Regions from separate parts of the Paraburkholderia sp. IW21 genome, predicted to be linked through region 1. Evidence: riboswitches for the same ligand, from Rfam matches in the RefSeq annotation. Region 1 holds a riboswitch; the other holds the start of a gene.
What was found. Region 1 has a riboswitch for cobalamin ahead of ACAX43_RS30915 (CbtB-domain containing protein). Riboswitches for the same ligand answer to the same signal wherever they lie in the genome.

Region 2: another riboswitch for cobalamin. It lies ahead of cobG (precorrin-3B synthase); the one in region 1 lies ahead of ACAX43_RS30915 (CbtB-domain containing protein).

Annotation. Positions count from the first base shown of each region.
Region 1 covers NZ_JBGGWA010000019.1:44,294-50,291, forward strand. Annotated here, with positions in the region: gene ACAX43_RS30890 (ATP-binding protein) at 1-673, opposite strand, end outside; gene ACAX43_RS30895 (ATPase domain-containing protein) at 678-2,195, opposite strand; gene ACAX43_RS30900 (hypothetical protein) at 2,269-2,424, opposite strand; gene ACAX43_RS30905 (hypothetical protein) at 2,423-2,863, shown strand; gene ACAX43_RS30910 (histidine phosphatase family protein) at 2,919-3,581, opposite strand; cobalamin riboswitch at 3,638-3,776, shown strand; gene ACAX43_RS30915 (CbtB-domain containing protein) at 3,819-4,040, shown strand; gene ACAX43_RS30920 (CbtA family protein) at 4,052-4,810, shown strand; gene ACAX43_RS30925 (DUF6531 domain-containing protein) at 5,308-5,998, shown strand, end outside.
Region 2 covers NZ_JBGGWA010000007.1:139,635-145,632, forward strand. Annotated here, with positions in the region: gene cobJ (precorrin-3B C(17)-methyltransferase) at 1-112, opposite strand, end outside; gene ACAX43_RS18245 (precorrin-2 C(20)-methyltransferase) at 109-840, opposite strand; gene ACAX43_RS18250 (precorrin-8X methylmutase) at 841-1,467, opposite strand; gene cobG (precorrin-3B synthase) at 1,460-2,878, opposite strand; cobalamin riboswitch at 2,960-3,139, opposite strand; gene cbiE (precorrin-6y C5,15-methyltransferase (decarboxylating) subunit CbiE) at 3,224-4,447, shown strand; gene ACAX43_RS18265 (cobalt-precorrin-5B (C(1))-methyltransferase) at 4,447-5,535, shown strand; gene ACAX43_RS18270 (cobalt-precorrin-6A reductase) at 5,532-5,998, shown strand, end outside.

The DNA.
Region 1 (5,998 bases):
TGCCGACTCGCGCGATCAGCTCCGCGTTGACCATGATGACGTTCAGCAGGTTGTTGAAGTCGTGCGCGATGCCGCCCGTGAGTTGCCCGAGCGCCTCCATCTTCTGCGACTGCACCAGTACCGCCTGCACTTTGGCGCGCTCGTGAATCTCCATCATCAGCCGGTTGTTGGCGGAAGCGAGCTCGTGCGTGCGCTCGGCGATGCGGCTCTCCAGCGAATCATTGAGTTGCACCAGCGCTTCTTGCGCCTCGATCAGTTCGGCCAGTTGGCGGCGCGACTCATACTGCCGCGAGCGCGCCCGCAGCGAGGACCCTACCGCGCGTCGGAGCGTTTCCGAGTTCAGCGGGCGCTCGAGCACCACTACGTTGCCGAGCCGCTCGAGCACTTCGAGGCCGCGTGCCGACCGGCGCCCGACGCGATTGGCGGCGAGCAGGATAAAGGGGAAGTCGGACCACGTCGGCTGCTGTTCGAGCCAGCCGAACAGCCGCGCTGCATGACCGTTCGCGAGTGCCTCTTCGGCGATCAGCGCGCTGCCCGCGCCGGCATCCAGCGTTTCGGTGAGCGCATCGGCATCGCGGCAAGCGACACATTCGCGGTCGTCCTTGTGGAGAACCTCGGCAATTACATCGGCGTCGCGGCCGTACGGCGCGAGGATAAGGACGCGTTGCTCCATGGCGTTATTGCCTGGACGTGTTGATGACGCGGTCGGGCGCACCGAGCAGCGCGGTGCCCCCGCGGTAGGCGGGTAGCCCCGAGAGGACGCCCTCGAAGTCGCGCAACGCTTCGCCGACTTCCACGCCGTTACTGGCGAGCCGGAACTGGCGGATCGAGCGCTCGTGTGCGCTCGCGCGGCTTTTCACCGCGGTGACGGCCGTCAACACTTCGCCGTGGTGTTCGAAATAGCGGAACAGCACGACGACGTCACTGAGATAGCTGATGTCGATGTCGCTCTGCACCTCGCCGATGATGCCGTGCTGGCCCAGTACGAGCATGGTGATGACGCCTTGCTGGTTCAGATAGCCGAGCAGTTCGTGCATTTGCAGCAGCAGATAGCGCTCACCGGGCATCGCCTGGAGATAGGCATTCAGACTGTCGATGGCAACGTACTTACAGCCCTTGTCCTCGACCGATTCGCGCACGTCGCAGGCGAATTCGCCGGGCGAGATTTCTGCCGGATCGATCTGGCGCAACGTGAGCAGGCCGCTTTCGACGTGCGGCGCCAGGTGCATGCCGAGCGTCGCACAACGGATCATGAGCGTGGTGAGGGTCTCGTCGAATACGTAGTAGACGCAGCGCTCGCCACGATCTAGCGCTGCGACCAGGCACGACACCACCGTGGTGGTCTTGCCGACGCCCGACGGGCCGATCAATAGCGCATTGGTGCCCGGGATCAAACCGCCGCCGAGCAGCGCGTCGAGACCCGGCGTGCCGGTGCTGCGCACTCGGGTATTGAATTCCGCATGATGCTCCGCCGCGACGAGGCGCGGATAAACGTGGATGCCGCCGGTGTCGAGGGTGAAGTCGTGATAGCCCTCGCGAAACTTGATACCGCGCATCTTCGAGATGCGCATGCGTCGCCGGTTCCCGCCGTAGTCGTGCACGAGGTTGTCGAGACTGATCACGCCGTGCGCGATGCTGTGCAACTGGACATCACCGGGGTCCGATGTATTGTCGTCGAGCAGGAGGACCGTGCATTCGCGGGTGGCGAAATAGCGCTTGAGCGCCAGAATCTGCCGGCGATAGCGCAACGGGTTCTGCGACAACAGACGCAACTCTGAGAGGCTGTCGAGCACGATGCGCACGGGCTTGAGCGCGTCGACCTGCTCGATGACGTTGCGCACGGTCTCGCCGAGTTCGACTTCGGCCGGGTGCAGCACGGTTTGTTCGTATTGCGGGTCGAGGCCTTCGTCGGACAGGAGTTCGAGGATGCTGAATGTGCTGATGTCCCAGCCGTGGCTGTCCGCTACTGAGATCAGCTCGTCGCGGGTTTCGGACAACGTGATGTATAGCCCTACCTGGCCGTCGGCGGCAGCCTGCAGTAAAAATTGCAACGCGAGGGTAGTTTTACCTGTGCCGGGGGCACCTTCGACAAGGTATAGGCGGTGCGGCGTGAGACCGCCCCCCAGAACGTTGTCGATTCCCTGTATTCCGCAGGAGAGACGGGCCGGTATGCCGGCGGCAGGTTGGTTAGACATTGCGTAACGGGTTGGCGTCAATTTAGTGGGCGGTATTTTCTTTGCCGGTACGGTGTGACCGCAATTTGTATGCCTACAGGCGCTGTTTGCCAGCGTCGATGAGCAACGTGATGATCGCCGTGCAGGCCACTTTCTGGTGCACTCGGCTCGTGCGATCGATTTGCCGCCCTTCCATAGGCACGAAGCGTGCTGTCGCGATAGCGCCCCGTTCGAAGGATTGCGCCGACATGAACAAGATCCTCATGCTTATTGCCGCGATTGCCGCCTTGTCGCTGAGCGCATGGCTGCCGCAGAGTGCGAATGCCGACGATGCGCCCAGCCCATGCACATCGCTCAAACGTATCGTCGCGACGGCGCCAGGCGGTTTAGCCTCGCTGACGCCGGATGACGGGAGGGGCATCGCGCAACCCTACGGCGATGACGCGCAATGTTCAGCGAACCACGGCAGCTACCAATGCACGTGGACGCCGCACAACGACGCCGGCTCGAATGCGGACGCCCTGCAGGCCGTCGCGGCGGATATCGCATCGTGTTTGCCGGACGCGACGCACGATCAGAATTCGCCGGGACGTCAGCACTTTTATCTAGGCACGCGTGCCAGGCGAACCGATATCACCTTGACGCGTTCTGGTTCGAACAAGCTGAGGCTGGTTGTCTCGGGCAAGTGAGCGGAAGAGGAGTTTCGACGCGGCCAAGCTGTCCCCATGCGCGCAGCCGTAGCCGTTACTGAGTGGCGGGCCACCATGTCCAGCCGCGTCGCGCGCATCGCAACTCGACGACCGAGAGCGGCGCGACTTCGATGCGTGGAAAGACGGCGGGCGACGCCCCGAGCGCATGAACGATCGCTGCCCGGATCACCGGCGCGTGCGTGACGGTGACCACATCTCGCCTATTGCGCGGCGCGCCGCTCGTTGCTTTGCTTGGCGCCGCATCCATTGCACCGCCCATTGCGTCGCTTAACGCAGCATCGCCCGTTAGCCTGCTGATTTCTTCGCTCATTGCATCGAGCCATTGTCCTACCCGCTTGACGAGTTGACTGAATGACTCGCCGTCGGGTGCGGCCGCGTCGGGATCGTGCGTCCATGCAGCGAGATCTTGCGGCGCTTCGACGGCGAGATCAGCGAGACGCCGGCCATGCCATCGACCGTAATCCCTGTCCGCCAGTCCCTTGTGGACGGTTGCGACGAGACCTAAGGCCGACGCCGTCTCGCGCGCGCATACGGCTGGGCTGACGAAGACCGCCACGACGTCCGGAATCGACAGACGCGCTCGCGCCGCGCTGGCTTCGGCGAGGCCGCGTGCGTCGAGTGGATCGTCGGCGGGGAAACGGCCTGCGCGCATTGCGGCGGTCGACGCGTGGCTGACCAGTAACAGCCGTGTGTCCATTCAGTTCATTTCCATGAAGGCCCAGACTAAAGCGGGAGGCGTGCGACCATGCCTGGCGCTATCGAGAGGCAAAGTTTAGCGCGTAGAATAGCGGCACTGCGAAGCACGGAAGCCGGTGAGAACCCGGCGCGGTCGCGCCACTGTATTCGGTATTCACAGCCGAAAGCCAGACCTGAGCTTCGCACTATTCCTTTTCAATCGACTATTGGGGCGCGTTACCCCCAGGAGATGTCCCGTATGACCCACGCTGTTTTCGATTCCGCGACTCTGCCCGCCGCTCAACCCACGCCGATTCCACTGCGTGAGTTGTTGCCCTGGGTCGTGTTCGGCGGCTTGCTGCTGTTGCTCGCGCTTTATTTCGTTGGTGCGGAACAGGGTGCCACGTCACTGATTCCCGGCATGTACGTGCATGAATTCGTGCACGACGGCCGCCATCTGCTCGGCTTTCCCTGCCACTAACGGAGTCGACCATGGTTGGTAAGTTGTTGGTGCGCGGGATGCTTGCAGGCATCGCCGCGGGACTCCTCACGTTCGGCTTTGCCCGAGTGGTGGGCGAGCCGCAGGTCAGTCAGGCGATTTCCTTCGAGGAAAAGACCGAGGCCGCGGGCGCCGATGCACACGAACACGGGCATGAAGAGGAACTCGTAAGCCGCGGCACGCAAGCGGGCTTGGGCCTGTTGACTGGCGTCGTGGCATATGGCGCCGCATTCGGTGGGTTGTTTTCGCTGGTGTTCGCGTATGCATATGGCCGCGTCGGCGCATTGAGTGCACGCGCGTTGTCCGCATGGTTGGCGCTCGGCGCGTTTGTCGCGCTGGTGATCGTTCCGAGCATCAAGTATCCGGCGAATCCTCCGTCAGTGGGCGACCCCGGGACGATCGGGACCAGGACCGGCTTGTTCTTCCTGATGATCGCGATCTCGCTGACGGCGTTGGTGTTTTCGCTGAAGGTGCGGCGCCGCGCGGCGCTGAAGCTGGGCGCGTGGAACGGATCGATTGTGGCGGGCCTGGTGTTCATCGTGATCATTGCTGCTGTGCAGTTGTCGATGCCGACAATCAACGAAGTGCCGGCAGGTTTCCCGGCGACGCTGTTGTGGAAGTTTCGCGTGGCGGCAATTGGGATGCAAGTGATTATGTGGACGACCATCGGGTTGCTGTTTGGCGCAATGGTCGAGCGGAGCAAGCTGTTGATTCCCGCGAGTCGCAGCGCGGCGAAGTCTGCTTACCTTTGATCGAGAGGCGCGACCGCGAGGGCGGTCGCGGTCGCGCGGACGTGCAGCGCCAGAGAAGCCAAAGACATCAGGTACTTGGCGTGCTTGCCAGAATGTTATCCACAGGCTTATGGACAAAAACTGGGGATAACTTTGGAGCGTTCGCTTGAACGGCTAGGTCACGCATAGCTCGGTTTTCATGGGGACGCCCAGTCCCCTTCTTCCTTGTCGGCCCGATGCGGCCTCTCAGCTTCCCTCTACCTTCGCGCAGGAATATCTCGTGGCCGGACTAGTCGCGAGGGCTTTTCTGCGTCTGCTTTTCTTGTTGTCGCCGTTATTGCGTGTCCATGGCCTGCATGTTCTTTCGTGACGTCTTACGGCTTGTTCTGGCTGGCGTCGCAAGCGTCTGTTGCGAGAGGCCAGGGAAGTCACAAGTTTAGGATTTGTCGGATTTCCACTATCGAGTCTTCTTTATAGAGTGCTTGGGCTTCAAACAAGTACAACCAATAAGGATGACTATGAAAAACAAAAGACTTGATGAGAGACCAACGGGAATAACGGCACGCCTGCTCGCCGCATTCATGCTGCTCATGGTCGCGTTTGGCGCCAACGCGGCAGATTACATGCAATGCATGCAGACCTACCAGAAATCTCTCGGGATTCCCGGGACCCCGACCTGCGCTATCCAGGTCGCGGGCACTTCGCCTATGTCGACGGGCCCGGACGATCCCTATAACGCATTGAATTACTACAACTGTCCTAATGCCTCGGATTGGATAGCCGACTATTGCGGCGGCGTACCGGTCCCGCCTCAGTCCGACGACTCCTGCCCCGTCGCGGACCCGGTGTTGCCGGCAAAGGGCATTGTCATGCTTTCCGAGCCTGACTTCGCGAGCGGCGACACGCTTCCACTTGTCTTTAAGCGCACGTATCTTTCGAAGCCCTATGACACCACGCAGACAGCGATGGGCCGCAACTGGGTCAATAACTGGCAGCGTAGGCTCGACCTGCTCGGGATCAACGCGAGCGTGCCGCACATTGTTGCCTATCGGGGTGACCAGCAAGCTCTGACGTTCAAGTGGATTGGCGGAGCGTGGGTCGTACCAGGAAATCGCGGGCTCTCCCTGACGAAAGCGGGCGACGGTTACTTCTACCTGAAGGACGAACTGCCGGGTACGACGGAAGCCTACTCCGATACCACCGGTAAGT
Region 2 (5,998 bases), on a different contig from region 1:
CCTCGACACGCCCATGCAAAGCATGCACCTGGGAACCCGCATACAGGGCCTGGATACGCCTCGCAGTCGTCAACGCGCCCACGCCGAGGATCACAATCGCGGGCGGCGTCATCCTTGCCATTTTTCCCCCGGCACGACGAGCAGCGAAAAGTACGGCGACGCCATCGGATCGACGTCGGCGAGCGGCACGATGCGCTGATTGCCCATCGTCGCGCGTTCCACGTAAAGCGCGCGATGCGCGAGACCGAGTTCGCCGAGCACGCGCCGCACCTTGTCGAAATTGCGGCCGAGTTTCATGATGACCGCGGCGTCCGCATCGGCGAGACGCCGGCGCAATTCGTCCTCAGGCAACACGCCGGAGAGCACCGACAAACTCTGATTGCGATACACCAGCGGCGAACCGAGCACAGCCGCACCGCCGAGCATCGAGCACACGCCGGGCACGACTTCGGCCTCGAAGCGCGCCGCGAGCCGGTCGTGCAAATACATATACGAGCCGTAGAAAAACGGGTCGCCTTCACAAATCACCGCGACGTCGCGGCCTGCACCGAGATGGCCGGCGACGATCTCCGCAGCGGTGTCGTAGAAATCGGCGATGATCGCTTCATAGGAAAGCGGCGGCTCGAGCGCTTCGGTGGTGACCGGATAAACGAGCGGCAGATGCTGCTGAGCGTCATGCAAATGCGTTTCAATGATGCTGAACGCGTTGCCCTTCTTACCCTTCGCGACAAAGTACGCGACTACGGGCGCCGCCTTCAGCAAACGCAGCGCTTTCAGTGTGATGAGTTCCGGGTCGCCGGGGCCGACGCCGAGGCCGAATAAACGTCCTTGCACGGTCATTTACTCGACCTCCGTGGCCAGCGCGTTCACCGCGGCGGCGGCCATCGCGCTGCCGCCGCGTCTGCCGTGCACCACGACGTAGGGCACGCCGCGACTGTCTTCGGCCAGCATTGCTTTCGATTCGGCCGCGCCGACAAAGCCCACTGGAAAGCCGAGAATCAACGCGGGTTTTGGCGCGCCGGCGTCGAGCATGTCGAGCAGATGAAACAGCGCGGTCGGCGCGTTGCCGATCACGACGACACTCCCGGCCAGATGCGGTCGCCACAATTCGAGCGCCACGGCCGAGCGCGTATTGCCGAGTTCGCGCGCCAATCCAGGCACGTCTTCGTGCGTGAGTGTGCAGATCACTTCGTTGTTAGCGGGCAATCGCGCGCGCGTGATGCCTTGCGCCACCATGCCGGCATCGCACAGAATCGGCGCGCCTTGCGCGAGTGCCGCGCGGCCTGCAGCGCCTGCGCCTTCAGAAAACCGAAGATCTTCAATCACGTCGACCATGCCACACGCGTGGATCACGCGCACGGCGAGCTTTTCGAGGTCGGCGGGGATGCGCGAGAGGTCGGCCTCCGCGCGTATCGTCGCGAAGGATTGGCGATAGATCTCCTGACCGTCGCGAATGTAATCAAGCATCTGAAGGGCTCCGGACCAGGTGTTCGAGCATGTCGGCGGCCTGTTCGATCGTGAGTTGGTGCGCGACGCAGTCACCGAAACCCGGTGAGGCGTCACGTCGGTAAAGGTCGTATGCGCCGGGGGCCACCGCCAGCAGCGTGTAGGGCGCGCGGTGCGCGGCGGCACAAGAGCGTTGGCATCCGCTTAGATGGACGTCGACACCGTCGGGCAGGCGATCCGCTAAAAGCAGCGCGTCGGCCTTGGTATCGGCGAGGCTTTTTGCACAGCCTGTAGAGCCGGCGCAGGCGATCAAGCGCGTACCAGGCTGCGCGGGGTCACAGGCGAGGCCTAGCGCGTTCATTGCGGCGAGCACGGCAGGCACCGCGTCCGATGCGATATCGGGCAGCAACACGCTTTGCCAGGGGGTCATGCGAAGCGTACCGTTGCCGCGCTGTTGCGCGAGCGTGGCAACGCCGCGCAAGGTCGCGGTGTCGAGGCGTCCGAGCGGCGGCTGGCCGCCTACGTGCCACGTTCCCACTACCCGTTGCGCGTGCGCGCCGAGTCGCAGCGTGGCGTCGGCTGGCGTGGCGCGTCGCCAGTTCGCGAGCGATGGGTCACGTGACAGCGGAAAATCGACATACGTTTGAGCGTGCTGCAATACGGCGTCGACGGAATGTGCGGCCAGCAGGTGACGCATACGCATGGCATCGGCTGCAGCCAGATCGAGGAACGTGTGCAGCAGTGCGCGGACAAGATCAGGGACTTGCGAAGGCAGTACAGCGGCAAGCGCACCCGCACCCGCGTTCGTCACCGCAGCTGGGCATCCCCCCAAACCGAACACAAATCGCACACCGTCTTCAGTTTGCGTCGCCGCCAACCAGACATCATGCGGATGATCCACCCGGGCAAGACGCTCACCGCCGTCGAGCGACAACGCGAATTTCGGCGATAGCCCCGCGAAACGCGCTTCGGTTTGCAGCAGCGTGAGCAGTTCGGCGCTGAGCTGCGTGGTGTCGAACAGCGCAAACGGATCGCGTCCGGCAGCAGGGCTCACCATCACATTGCGCACATCGTCTGCAGCGGATGCCGGTATCAAGGTTGACGCTTGCCTTGCGCCGGTCGCCGGAGCGGGGCCAAGGCCCGCATCGATCAGCGCCGCGATCAACGCCGCTTCATGGCCGACCCGCACCCCACGCACTTGCAGATTCGCGCGATTGGTCAGCTCGATCACGCCGGCCGCGTGCTGCTCGCTCGCGTCGGCGATCACGGCAGCCTGCGCCGCGCTCAACTCGCCGCCGGGCAATTTGATCCGGCAAATCCCACCGTCGCGCGCGGCGACGATGCGCAGCAGCCCCGGGCATGCCGACGGCCGCAGCGCAAGGGCTGCGTCAGGTAAAGCGGTGGAGGGCGAAGCTTGATTCAAGACGGACACCGGGTTTAGCGTCGCGCGACGGCCCGAGCAAGCCGCGAGGGGCATTACTGCGGCATCGGTACACCCCGCCCGATGTAGGCTGGCACGAACAGTCTCGCCGGCAGGTCTCCTGGCTGGCAGGTCATGGTCCGCCGCTGCCTTCCCGGTTGAACCAGTGGCGCGGAGCGCAGGCGGACTCGCTGCATACAGTTGCGGGGGCAGCCACAGTGACACTGTGTTCCCTCTTCGGCCCCGAAGGGCACCGGCGGCTGTATTATGCCTTTTTTCGAACAGCACAACGAGGCTGGACGCTTTGATCGGCGTGGCACAGCGCACTATTTGAAGATACAGAATGAGGATGGATGCATGCCGGCGTGGCTGACCGTGGTGGGCATAGGCGATGACGGCTTCGCCGGCTTGGGGAGGCCCGCGCGGCGTGCTTTGCTGGAAGCGTCGGTGGTTTACGGCGGCGAACGTCATCTGGCGATGTTGCCTGCGCGCCTCGCCGCGCGCCGTGCGGCATGGCCGCGTCCGTTCGATCTCGCGCCGTTGCTGGCGGAGCGCGCGGCCCCCGTGTGCGTGCTGGCGAGCGGCGATCCCATGCTGTTTGGGGTCGGTGCGACCTTGGCGCGGCAGCTGCCGCCAGGCGAGTTGCGGGTGCTGCCCGCGCCGTCGTCGTTGTCGCTGGCGGCCGCGCGGCTCGGCTGGCCATTGCAGGATGTCGCGACGGTCTCGCTGGTAGGCCGGCCGCTTCCGACGTTGAATACCCATTTGCATGACGGCGCGCGCGTGTTCGTGTTGAGCGCTGACGGACGCACGCCTGCTGCGCTGGCCGAATGGCTCGACACCCGCGGTTTCGGCGCGACCCGGATGACCGTACTGGAGCATTTGGGCGGCGATCTCGAGCGGCGCATCGACGGCCGAGCGGATCAATGGTCCACGGGCGAAGTGGCGGCGCTGAACCTGATTGCGCTCGAATGCTGTGCAACGGAAGGCGCTCCGCGTCTGCCGCTGACTTCCGGTTTACCCGACGACGCCTTTCGCCACGACGGTCAGTTGACCAAACGCGACGTACGCGCGATCACGCTGGCGCGCCTTGCGCCGACGCCGGGTGAATTGCTGTGGGATGTGGGCGCGGGTAGCGGTTCGATCGGCATCGAATGGATGCGCGCGCACCCGACCTGCCGCGCTATCGCGATCGAAGGGCACGCGGAGCGGCAGCGTTTTATCGAGCACAATCGCGATGCGTTGGGCGTGCCCGGTTTGCAACTGGTGGCCGGCCGCGCGCCTGATGCGTTGGCGGGGCTGCCGGTGCCGGATGCCGTGTTCATCGGCGGCGGCGCGACGGTGCCGGGCGTGCTCGACGCTTGCTGGGCGCGTCTGCGTGAGGGCGGCCGGCTGGTCGCCAACGCGGTCACCTTGCAAGGCGAGGCGGCCCTGACGGCGTGGCGTGAGCAATATGGCGGCACGCTGACCCGCATCGCGCTCGCCGACGCGCAGCCGCTTGGCGGCTTCGATACGTGGCGCCAGGCGCTGCCGATCACGCTGCTTGAAGTCACCAAGGCCGCCGACTCACCTGCTCAACCGTAATGCGCGAAGAAACGCCCGAACAACCCGCGCCGCTGCGTAGCGGCTACACGACCGGCAGTTGCGCCACCGCGACGTCGCTCGCGGCGGCACGCCTGCTGCTTGCGGGTGTCGTCAGCGAGGTCGCGGAGATCGTGTTGCCGAAGGGCCAGCATGTGCCGATGCCGCTGGTGTTTTGCCGCCTGAGCGCCGACGGCGCGGAAGCCGGCACCGTCAAGGATGCCGGTGACGACCCCGACGTGACGCACGGCGCAATCGTGTTCGCCCGCGTGCGGCTTTGCGCTGAACCGGGCGTGATTTTTCGGGCGGGGCCGGGTGTCGGCACGGTGACGCGTGCCGGCCTCACGCTGCCGGTCGGCGAACCGGCGATCAATCCGGTGCCGCGCAAGATGATGACCGCGCATCTGACCGATCTCGCGGTGGAGCATGGATACCACGGCGGTTTCGAAGTGACGATCGGCGTCGAAGGAGGCGAAGAACTCGCGCTGAAAACGATGAACCCGCGCCTCGGCATTCTCGGCGGCTTGTCGATTCTCGGCACCACCGGCATCGTGCGGCCGTTCTCGTGCTCGGCGTATATCGCGTCGATTCATCAGGGCATCGACGTCGCGCGTGCGAACGGCTACGTGCATCTCGCCGCCTGCACCGGCAACGCGAGCGAAGACGCGATGCGTGCGCATTATGGTCTGCCGGATATCGCGCTGATCGAAATGGGCGACTTCGTCGGCGCGGTGCTCAAGCATATGAAACGCGCGCCGGTCGAGCGCTTGAGCGTGTGCGGCGGCTTCGGCAAGCTCAGCAAGCTGGCGGCGGGACACCTCGATTTGCACAGCCGGAATTCGAGCATCGATCTGCAACGGCTTGCGGCGTGGGCCGCCGAACATGGCGCGGATGATGCCTTGCAGACGGCAATCCGCACGGCCAATACGAGCCAGCAGGCGGTCGCATTGGCGCGCGCGCAAAACGTGCCGCTCGGCGATATCGTCTGCCAGCATGCGCTCGCGGTAGCACGCGATATCGTGCCGCCGCAGGTCGCCGTCGAAATGTTCGCGATCGACCGCCAGGGCAATCTGATCGGAGCCGCGCAATGATGCGGGTGTTGCTGCTCGGGGGCACCGGCGACGCGTTGCAGATTGCACGGCAGTTCGGACCCGAGCACGTGTACAGTCTCGCGGGCCTCGGCAAGGTGCCGGAGGATCTGTCATGCGTGGTGCGTGTAGGCGGCTTCGGCGGCAGCGAAGGCACGGCGCGCTATATCGAAGACGAACGTATTGGGTTGGTGATCGACGCCACGCATCCGTACGCCGCGCAGATCAGCGCGAACGCCGCGCAAGCGAGCCGCGCGGCACGTGTACCGTGCTGGGCACTGCGTCGCCGGGGCTGGCAGCCGCAATCCGGCGACGACTGGCGCATGGTCGACGACTGGGCCGAACTCACGCAGATACTTGCCGCGTTCAGGCGGCCACTGTTCACGCTCGGCCGCGAACCACTCGCGCATCTCGACGAAATCCCGCCGCATCAGTGCTGGACCGTGCGCTGTCTCGATCCGCACGA